Regions from separate parts of the Streptomyces xiamenensis genome, predicted to be linked through region 2. Evidence: riboswitches for the same ligand, from Rfam matches in the RefSeq annotation. Region 2 holds a riboswitch; each other region holds the start of a gene.
What was found. A riboswitch is a leader RNA that binds a small molecule or an ion and turns the genes downstream of it on or off. The one in region 2 is predicted to bind S-adenosylmethionine.
Positions count from the first base shown of each region.

Region 1: it holds a riboswitch for S-adenosylmethionine, as region 2 does, so the genes downstream of both, thrC (threonine synthase) here and SXIM_RS07805 (aminotransferase class V-fold PLP-dependent enzyme) in region 2, are expected to answer to the same signal.
Region 3: it holds a riboswitch for S-adenosylmethionine, as region 2 does, so the genes downstream of both, SXIM_RS14070 (peroxidase-related enzyme) here and SXIM_RS07805 (aminotransferase class V-fold PLP-dependent enzyme) in region 2, are expected to answer to the same signal.

Region 1 covers NZ_CP009922.3:3,420,145-3,423,409, reverse strand. The annotation lists gene thrC (threonine synthase) at 1-1,185, opposite strand, end outside; SAM riboswitch class I at 1,202-1,340, opposite strand; gene SXIM_RS15710 (glucosyl-3-phosphoglycerate synthase) at 1,587-2,555, shown strand; gene SXIM_RS15705 (alpha,alpha-trehalose-phosphate synthase (UDP-forming)) at 2,689-3,265, shown strand, end outside.
Region 2 covers NZ_CP009922.3:1,715,667-1,718,931, forward strand. The annotation lists gene SXIM_RS07800 (ABC transporter substrate-binding protein) at 1-1,190, opposite strand, end outside; gene SXIM_RS28790 (putative leader peptide) at 1,458-1,538, opposite strand; SAM riboswitch class IV at 1,655-1,773, shown strand; gene SXIM_RS07805 (aminotransferase class V-fold PLP-dependent enzyme) at 1,871-3,199, shown strand; gene SXIM_RS07810 (Fpg/Nei family DNA glycosylase) at 3,178-3,265, opposite strand, start outside.
Region 3 covers NZ_CP009922.3:3,072,561-3,075,825, reverse strand. The annotation lists gene SXIM_RS14080 (PucR family transcriptional regulator) at 1-555, opposite strand, end outside; gene SXIM_RS14075 (peptidase inhibitor family I36 protein) at 885-1,262, shown strand; SAM riboswitch class IV at 1,457-1,566, shown strand; gene SXIM_RS14070 (peroxidase-related enzyme) at 1,603-2,823, shown strand; gene SXIM_RS14065 (ABC transporter substrate-binding protein) at 2,851-3,265, shown strand, end outside.

The DNA.
Region 1 (3,265 bases), 1.7 Mb from region 2:
GACCGTCGTCAGTTCCGGGTCCAGCTGCCCGGTCTCGATCAGCTTGCGGGTGACGCCCACCGTCACCCCGCCCGCCGTTTCGGCGAAAATGCCCTCGGTGCGGGCGAGCAGCTTGATGGCGTCCACGATCTGCGCGTCGTTCACGTCCTCGACCGCGCCACCGGTGCGGCGGGCGATGTCCAGGACGTAGGGGCCGTCGGCCGGATTGCCGATCGCCAGGGACTTGGCGATGGTGTCCGGCTTCACCGGCCGCACCACGTCGTGCCCGGCCTTGAACGCCTGGGAGACCGGCGAGCAGCCCTCGGCCTGGGCACCGAAGATCTTGTAGGGCCGGTCCTCGACCAGGCCGGTCGCGATCAGCTCCTTGAGCCCCTTGTCGATCTTGGTCAGCTGGGATCCGGAGGCGATCGGGATCACCAGCTGGTCGGGGATGCGCCAGCCCAGCTGTTCGGCGATCTCGAAGGCCAGGGTCTTGGAGCCCTCGCCGTAGTAGGGGCGCAGATTGACGTTGACGAATCCCCAGCCCTCACCGGCGGGGTCGCCGATCAGCTCGCTGCAGAAACGGTTCACGTCGTCGTAGGTGCCCTCGATGCCGACCAGCTCGCCGCCGTAGACGGCGGCCATCACGATCTTGCCCTGTTCGAGATCGTGCGGGATGAACACGCAGGAGCGGAATCCGGCTCTGGCCGCCGCGGCGCCGACCGCGCCCGCCAGGTTGCCGGTGGAGGAGCAGGACAGCGTGGTGAAGCCGAAGGCGCGGGCCGCCTCCACGGCGTTGGCGACCACCCGGTCCTTGAAGGAGTGGGTGGGATTGCCCGAGTCGTCCTTCACGTACAGCTCGCCGCCGTGACCCAGCGCGGCGGCCAGCCGGTCGGCCTTGACCAGAGGGGTGTCGCCGGGGTTCAGATTGGGCTTGGAGGCGACATCGGCCGGCACCGGCAGCAGCGGCGCGTAGCGCCAGATGCTGTGCGGTCCGGCCTCGATGGCGGCCCGTAGCGCTTCGGGGTCACCGGTGGGCAGATCGTACGCGATTTCGAGAGGACCGAAACATGCCTCGCAGGCGAAGATCGGGCTGAGAGGGAAACGCTCCCCGCACTCCCGACAGGAGAGCGCGACGGCGGGCCCGAGATCGACGGCGGAGCCGCCGGGGGGCGTGGTGGAGGTGTGCGATGTGAGCACAGGCATGGGTACGAGGCCCTTCCCCTCATCTTCCCCGTGACGGATTTCGCCACAGGACGGAATTGGCACCTTCCCCACCGGGAGCCTCGCATCGTCACGAGACCGGCGGAAGGGTTGCCGGGGCTTCAACGGGCCGTTCCCTCTGCCCCTCTGGATGAGCTGTATTCAGTTGACCGCGCAGCGTCTCCGATATGCGGAGGACACCTGCACTGCCCGAGACTGTAACGGACGCCCCGGACAATGGCTCATGCCGTCCGATCCGCGAGACGAACAGGAGACAGACATATTCCCGCCCGAACTGGGCACCACCGATGAGGGCCATAACCGCCCATTGCTGACAGATCCAACAGACAAGACTTACCTGACCTACCCGACTTATATGGTCGAAGCGAACAGGAGCGACATTCGTGCTGGAAGAGGCTGAGGAGTGGCTGAGCCGCCGGTCCTGGACTGCCGCTGACCGCTCGCTGCGACGGTTGCTGGACGCGAAAGCCGCGGCCGGCCCGGCGGGCAGCGTCAGCGTCGTGCTTCCCGCGCTGAACGAGGAAGCGACCGTCGGCACCATCGTGGAAGCGCTGCGCCGCGACCTGATGGAAACCGTGCCACTGATCGACGAGCTGATGGTGGTGGACTCCGGATCCACCGACCGCACCGGAGAGGTCGCCGCCGCGGCGGGCGCCAAGGTCGTCCACCGCGACGAGATCCTGCCCAGAATGCCCACCGTCCCCGGCAAGGGGGAGGTGCTGTGGCGCTCCCTCATGGCCACCAGCGGCGAGATCATCTGTTACGTCGACGCCGACCTGCGGGAGTTCGACTCCTGCTTCGTCTCCGGCATCCTCGGACCACTGCTCACCGAACCCGATGTGCACCTGGTCAAGGCCATGTACGACCGCCCGCTGGGCGACGCCCCCTCCGGCGCCCACCAGGGCGGCCGGGTCACCGAGCTGGTGGCCCGCCCGCTGCTCAACCTGCACTGGCCACAACTGGCCGGTGTCGTCCAGCCCCTGGGCGGCGAGTACGCGGCGCGGCGCTCCCTGCTGGAGCAACTGCCCTTCCCCGTCGGGTACGGCGTCGAACTCGGCCTGCTCATCGACACCCTGCACCTGGCCGGCCTGAACGCGGTCGGCCAGGTGGATGTCGGGGTGCGCAAGCACCGTCACCAGGACGGCCAGGCCCTGGGCCGGATGGCGGCCGCCATCATGCGCACCGCGCAGAGCCGGCTGCCGGGCAACGGTCCCGTGCCCGTGCAGCAGGGCATGATGCAGTTCGAACGGCTGGCGGAGGGCGGCTTCTCACCGCTGACCCACACGATCCACACCGAGGAACGTCCCCCGATGGCCACCATCCCCGAGTACGCCGCCCGCCAGGCGGCGTAGCCCGAGCTTCCCGGCCGACCCCGGCCCGTGCCGCACCCCCTCACCGGGGTGCGGCACCCGGGACGCGGGACGGGACACGCCAGGGTGACCGGACGCACGTTTGTACCCGGCCACGGGTGGCTAGGGTCGGGACATGGGCGTTGCAGAGGTCTCCGAGGCTCCTCCGGTCCTGGTCGCGTCCAATCGCGGCCCCGTCAGCTACACGCTCGCGGACGACGGCACGCTCACCGCCCGGCGTGGCGGCGGCGGGATGGTCTCCGGCCTTTCCGCCCTCGGCTCGGCGGCCGGCACCTGGGTGTGCGCGGCGCTGGGCCCCGGCGACCGCGAGGCCGCCGCCCGCGCGGGCACCGGCACCCTGGAGGCGGCCGACACCGGAGGCCAGTCCGTACGGATGCTGGACATCCCCCCGGACATCTTCGACGCCGCCTACAACGGCATCGCCAACTCCGTGCTGTGGTTCGTCCATCACCTGCTGTACCAGACGCCGCTGGAGCCGGTGTACGACAGCGCCTTCGAGAGCCAGTGGGCCGGCTACGAGAGCTACAACGCCGCCTTCGCGGACGCGCTGGCCGCCGAGGCCGCCCGGGGTGCGGAGGTGCTGGTCCAGGACTACCATCTGGCCCTCGTCCCCGCCCTGCTGCGCGAGCGCCGCCCCGATCTGCGGATCGGACACTTCTCGCACACCCCCTGGGCTCCCCCGGACCTCTACC
Region 2 (3,265 bases):
ATGCCGTCGTCGCCGACGGTGTCGTAACCGGCGCCCTCCAGCAGGGCGATGGCGGCCTCGGGGTCGTGCCGGATGTCCCCGGACTGGTCGGTGTAGCCGGGGGTGGCGGCGGTGACGACGCCGGAGGCCGGCTGCTGGGTGCCCTGGAAGATGGCGTCGACGATGGCCTGGCGGTCGATGGCCAGGCTCAGGGCGCGCCGCACGTCCGGGTCCTGGAGCTTGGGGCTGGACGCGAGCGGGATGTAGGGGATGGCGATGCCCGGGGAGGCGCCGGTGACCAGGCCGTAGCCGGGGAGGTTGGTCAGTTCGGCCTGGTTGGTGGAGGGGATGCCGTCGGCGAGGTCGATCTGGTCGCTGGTGAGGGAGCCGTAGCGGACGCCGCCCTCGGGGACCACCTCCAGGACGATCTTGTCGACGTAGGCGGCGCCCTGGTTGGCGGCGATCGGGGAGGCCCAGGCGTAGTCCTCGCGCTTGAGCAGCTCGACGGACTTCTCCGGGGTGAAGGAGCCGAGAGTGAACGGCCCGGAGGCGGCGAAGTCGCCCAGGCACAGGTCGGCGGGGTCGTTGCCGAGGGAGGCCGGGGAGAGCTGGACGAACGATGCGGTGGCGGTGGCCTGGAGGAACTGGGCGTTGGGGCCGTCGAAGTCGACGCGCACGGTGTACTCGTCGAGGACGGTCGAACCCTGGTAGCCGGCGATGAAGCTGCTGCCCTGGGGGGCGCGGGCGCCGAGGTCGACGACGGCGTCGAAGTTGGCCTTGACGGCCTCGGCGTCGAAGGGCTCGCCGTCGGAGAAGGTGACGTCCTCGCGCAGGTGGAAGGTGAAGGCGCTCACGTCATCGCTGATCTCCCAGGAGGTGGCGAGCCAGGGCTTGATCTCCTTGGTCTGCGGGTCCTGTTCGGTGAGCTGGTCGCCGAGCTGGCGGCCGACGTTGCGGGAGGTGAGCTGTGGGCGCTGGCGCGGGTCGACGCAGTCGATGGGGTTGGCGAAGGCGTACTTCAGGGTGCCGCCGGCCACGGGTTCGCCGGAGGCGCCGGCGCTGCCCGAATCGTCGCCCGAGCCACCGCCGTTGGTGGTGCCGTCGGTGCCGCAGGCGGTGAGGGCGACGGCGATCGCGGCGATCAGCGCGGTGGCGTGGGCGGGGCGGGACATGCGGCGGCTGAGCCGTCTGGGCGTGGGCGAGGTGGCCACGGCGGAGGGTCCTTTCAGGACGAATCACCCGGCCGGCGGCGCGCGAAGGCGCGCGGCAGGACGGACCGGGGTGAGGAAGGTGAGGAACGTCAGGAAGGTGAGATGGAACGGGCCGTGGGCGACGAGCGGTGCCGCACGGCACGACAGGGCGGAGGGCGGGGCAGGGCACGGCGACGCGGTGCACATCCCGCGAGGAAGTCCCGGCGCGCGAGGGGCGGTTACGGGCGCGGCCAAAGGCCGGCGCTCACCGCCGCGCGGTGGGGGGAATCAGCAGCCCGCACAGGACGCCGACGTGACGCGGAGCAGGTCCACGTGTCGGCGCGATGTCAAAAGCGGCAGGGCTGGCATGCGGTAAATATCAGCCAACCCTCAGTGAGCTGTCAAGGCGGCGGCCATGTGCCGTCGGTCTCGCGATATGGACACAAGGTGTTCATCACCGATCGCCATGACATAGTCTGCGATCAGGTCACGAGTGACAGCGATCAAGGCCCCGGCCCGCTGTCCGGCAACCCTCCAACCGTCGGCGGGGTGCCCCGGGTGATGACCGGGCCGCAGGCAGCGAGGTCTGTGGCAAGCACGGTTCTTGAGGGAGTTCTTCCATGAGCACGCGAATGCGTTAGGGCGCACGCCCCCGACCCAGCCTGCCTCTGTCTGCCTTCAGCCTTTCCCGGAGCTTTGTCATGCCCACTGCGCCGATCGCCCCTGCCCCGAACACCGCCGGCTGTTCCCTCCCGCGCCCCCTCCCCGTCCTCGGCGACGAGGTCCGCGCCCCGATCGCGGACGGCGGGGAGATCGGCTACGCCGCACTCGACTACGCCGCCAGCGCCCCCGCCCTGCGCGCGGTGTGGGACGAGGTCGCCGCGTACGCCCCGTACTACGGCAGCGTCCACCGCGGCGCCGGCTACCTCTCCCAGCTGTCGACCGACCTGTACGAGGAGAGCCGGGCGACGGTGGCCGCGTTCCTCGGCTGCCGCCCCGACGACCAGCTGATCTTCACCCGCTCCACCACCGACTCCCTGAACCTGCTGGCCGGTGCCCTGCCCACCGGCACCCAGGTGTTCGTCTTCGAGACCGAACACCACGCAGCACTGCTGCCCTGGGCGCACCACGGCCACCCCGTGACGTACCTCCCGGCGCCGCGCACCCCGGGGCAGGCCGTCGCCACCCTGGTCAACGCGCTCGCCGACGCCGCCCCCGGGCCCAAGCTGCTGTGCGTCACCGGCGCCTCCAACGTCACCGGCGAACTGTGGCCCATCGCCGAACTCGCCACCGTCGCCCGCCGCTCCGGCGCCCGCACCGTCCTGGACGCCGCCCAGCTCGCCCCGCACCGCCCCGTCGACATCACCGCGCTCGGCGTCGACTGGGTCGCCTTCTCCGGGCACAAGCTGTACGCGCCGTTCGGCTCCGGCGTCCTGGCCGGACGCGCCGACTGGCTGAGCAACGCCGCCCCGTACCTCGCCGGCGGCGGCGCCAGCAATACCGTCACCGCGCAGGACGGCGCGGTCGGCGTCGTGTGGAACGACAACATCTCCCGGCACGAGGCCGGTTCGCCCAATGTGATCGGCGCGTTCGCCATCGCGGCGGCCTGCCGGGCGCTGACCGACGCCGGGTTCGAGCAACTGGTGGCGCGCGAGGAGGAGTTGCTGGCCGTGCTGCGCTCCGGACTGGCCACCGTTCCCGGGGTGCGGCAGCTGGCGCTGTTCGGCCCGGACGCGCCCCGGGTGGCCGTGCTGTCCTTCGTCGTGGACGGCTGGTCCAGCGAGGAGTTCGCCAAGGCGCTCTCCGAGCGCTATGGGATCGGCGTACGCGACGGGCTGTTCTGCGCGCACCCGCTGGTCCGTACGCTGCTGGGCCCGGAGGGCGACGGCGGCCGGGCGGCCGGCTGCGACGGGCCGCTGAAGGCCATCCGGGTCAGCTTCGGAGTGGGCACCCCCGCCGAACACGTGGAGCGCGTGGTGCGCGCGGTGCGCGAACTGGTCGCCGAGGGTCAGCCGGTGGCGGCGCGCTGACCGCGCCCGGCGGCCCGGGCCGGCTGGCACACCGGGCACCAGAACAGGTTGCGGGCCGCGATCTCG
Region 3 (3,265 bases), 1.4 Mb from region 2:
GCGCAGTTCGTCGGCCTCGTCGCCGGAGCCGGCGTACGCGACGACGCGGTGCGCGCCGTCCTCGATGCTGACCACCCCGTGGGTGAGCGTGGCCACGGTCTGCGCCAGGGAGAACAGGTCGCCGTCGCGGCCCGCCGCGAGCGCGCCGGACGGTACGGCGAGGGCGGCCCGTACCTCGGCCTCCGCGCGGTCCCAGCGCAGCCCCCGGGGGATGCCGAGGACGGCGATCCCGGTGTGTTCGGCCGCCGCGCGTACCGCGTCCGGCAGTTCCTCGCCGTGGGTGCGCACGGCGAGCGCGGTCGCTCCGGCGGCGCCGGCTGCCGCCACCATCGCGGGTGCCTCCGTCTCCCGTACGCCGATCGCGAGGACGAGGGCGCCGGCCGCCCCGTCGAGGGGTTCTCCCGGCTCGGCGATGACCACGTCGGCGATCTGGCCGTCGCCCGGCCCGCAGTGGGGCGGCCCGGGCTCCAGGAGGTCGGCGAAGTGGCGGACCACGGCATCGACGGTCAGCCCGCTGCGGGCGGGGGCGGCCGGCTCCAGGGGGATGTCGTTCACCGGGGCAGCGTAGAGGGGGTCCGGCGGCGGGGCTGCGGGCGTCCGGGCATCGGTCGGGGGAGGACGAGGCGGTGGATCGTGGCTCGTGGCGCAACAGGAGGGGGGTCGGCGGTGTCTGCGGGCGTCATCCCGGCGCCGTGCCGGTCACTCGTCCGGGGGGATCCGGTCCGGGCACCAATCTTGCAACTCGGCCGATTCCAGCAGGAGTTGAGGAGCGTTCCGATGGTCGGGCGGTCATAGGTCCTCTGGTCCGGGCCACCGTGGCGCTCCTAGCCTTCTTGCGCACACATCGTGTAATGACAGGCACACAAAACATAGGGGGATTCCAGGTGGAAAACCGGAAGATTGCCTCACGTCTGGCGAGCATCGGGGCGGCGCTGACCTTCGCGGTGGCGACCGCGGGGCTGGCGGCGGTGCCGGCGGCGGCTGATTCCAGTCAGTGCTCGGCCGGGAACTTCTGCGTGTGGGAGCACTCCAGCTACACCGGCAAGTTCCTGCAGTCCAAGAGCTCCGTGTCGAACGTCGGCAACGACTTCAACGACAAGATGACCTCCTACTGGAACCGCACTGACAAGACGGTCGCCGTCTACCAGCACGACAAGTACACCGGCTGCATGTTCTCCGTCGGCCCGGGCAAGTCCGAGGCGGCGGTGGCCTCGCACTTCAACGACAAGATGACCTCCTTCAAGGTCGGCTCCTCCTGTTGATCTCCCCCTGAGCACGCGGGCCCCGGGTCGCCGATCCGGGGCCCGTCCCCACGTGCGCGCCTGCGTGCGTGTCTCACATGACGGACAGGGTGCCCTTGCGAGAACTGGGCCGTCCCTCCGCGTGAGACGCGTTGGTCTCATATGGCGGACAGTGGGTGTTTCGCGCGGAGTCGGTGGTGCTAGGTTGCTGATCAGGTCAAGAGCGCCAGCGCCAAGTCCCGGCTCGCTGGCCGGCAACCCTCCTGCACGGCGGGGTGCCCCCGGGACCGACGACCGGGCTGCGGTGATGCGGCAAGCGTGCTCCTCGTGAGACCTCGTTCTCGTCCTCGACGATTTCGACATGTTTGCCCGTGCCTCGGCCGACCACGCGACCGAGCACCACGAGGCGGAACTCATGAGCACCACCCCCGACGACATCGCACGACTGGCCGGGCTCGACGAGCGGATCGCGGCGGCCAGGGCCACCAAACCGCTGGTCGCACAGCGCGCCCAGGAAGCCTCGGACGCGCTGTTCGGCGGCGAGGCGGCGGTGAGCGTACCGGTACGCCGGGGGCTGGCCGCCCTGGCCGCGCGCCGGCACGGCGTCGACGCGCTCGTCCAAGATCACGTACGGCTCGGGGCGGACACCGCGTTCCTCAGCGACGAACTGCCCGAGGACCCCACGCTGCGCGCCGCCGCCGCCCACGTCGACCTCATCTCCGTCTCCCCCGCCCTGGCCACCCGCGCGGACCTCGACCTGCTGACCGAAGCCGGCTGGACGCCCGACGACATCGTCGTCATCTCGCAGGTCGCCGCTTTCACCGCCTTCCAGGCGCGCGCCATCCAGGGACTGCGGCTGCTCCAGGGGCAGAACCCCGAGCCGGCCGACACGCCGCACCGCCCCACGCCGGGGCGGGGCCGCACCAAGAGCACCGCGCGGGTGGCGTCCAACGGACGCGAGCGCCCCGTCGCGTACACCCGTGAGCTCCTGTCCTGGACGGCCTGGGTGCCCCCCGTGCCCACCGACGAACTCACCCCCGAGCAGGAGGACTCCTTCCGGGGCAAGACCAACGGCGAGTACTTCCGGCTGCTGGCCCGGCTGCCCCGGGTGCTGGCCGCCCGCACCTCCCTGGACGCCGCGATCTTCGCCACCCGCGAAGGGCTGCCCCGCGCCGAACGCGAACTGGCCGCCGCCGCGACCAGCAAGGTGACCGACTGCGTCTACTGCGCCTCCGTGCACGCCCGCAAGTCCGCCCAGATGTCGAAGCGGCCCGAGGACGTGGACCGGCTGCTCGGCGTCTCCCTCCAGCGGGACGCCGACTGGCTTCCGGCCGCCACCGCTCCGCTCGCCGCCGGGCAGGACGCGCGGTGGACGGCGGTCATCGAGTTCGCCGCTGCCCTGGCCACCACCCCGGTCAGCGCCACCACCGCCCACGTGGACCGGCTGCGCGCCGAGGGGCTGGCGGACACCGAGCTGACCGACCTGGTCGCCGCCACCGCGTTCTTCGGCTGGGCGAACCGGCTGATGCTCAGCCTCGGCGACCCGTACTGGCCGGACGCCGCGCCCACCCCCGCCCGCTGACCCACCCGCAGAACGGAACCCCTCATCATGAGCCAACGGCTTTCCCGCACCGTCGCCCTCGCCGCCGTCACCGGTGTCGTGCTGTCCCTGGGCGCGTGCGGCACCGTGGTCAAGGAGACGGACGACAGCAGCGGTGACGGCGGCGGTGACCGGACGCTCACGGTCGTCGACGACGCCGGGCGCACCGTCGAACTCGACGGGCCCGCCGAGCGCGCCGTCGTCCTCAACAGCTACGGCAACGAGTTCGCCCAGGCCATCGGCGCCGGCGACCGGGTCGTCGGCTACGACCGGGTCTCCGCCGCCCGGCTGCCCTACCTGGGGATATCCGACGACGAGGTGGTCAGCGAGGACCTCCAGGAGATCAACTACGAGTCGGTCGCCGAACTCGACCCCGATGTCCTCATCATCCCGCGCAACGGCGCCTGGCAGGAGGCCGCCCGGC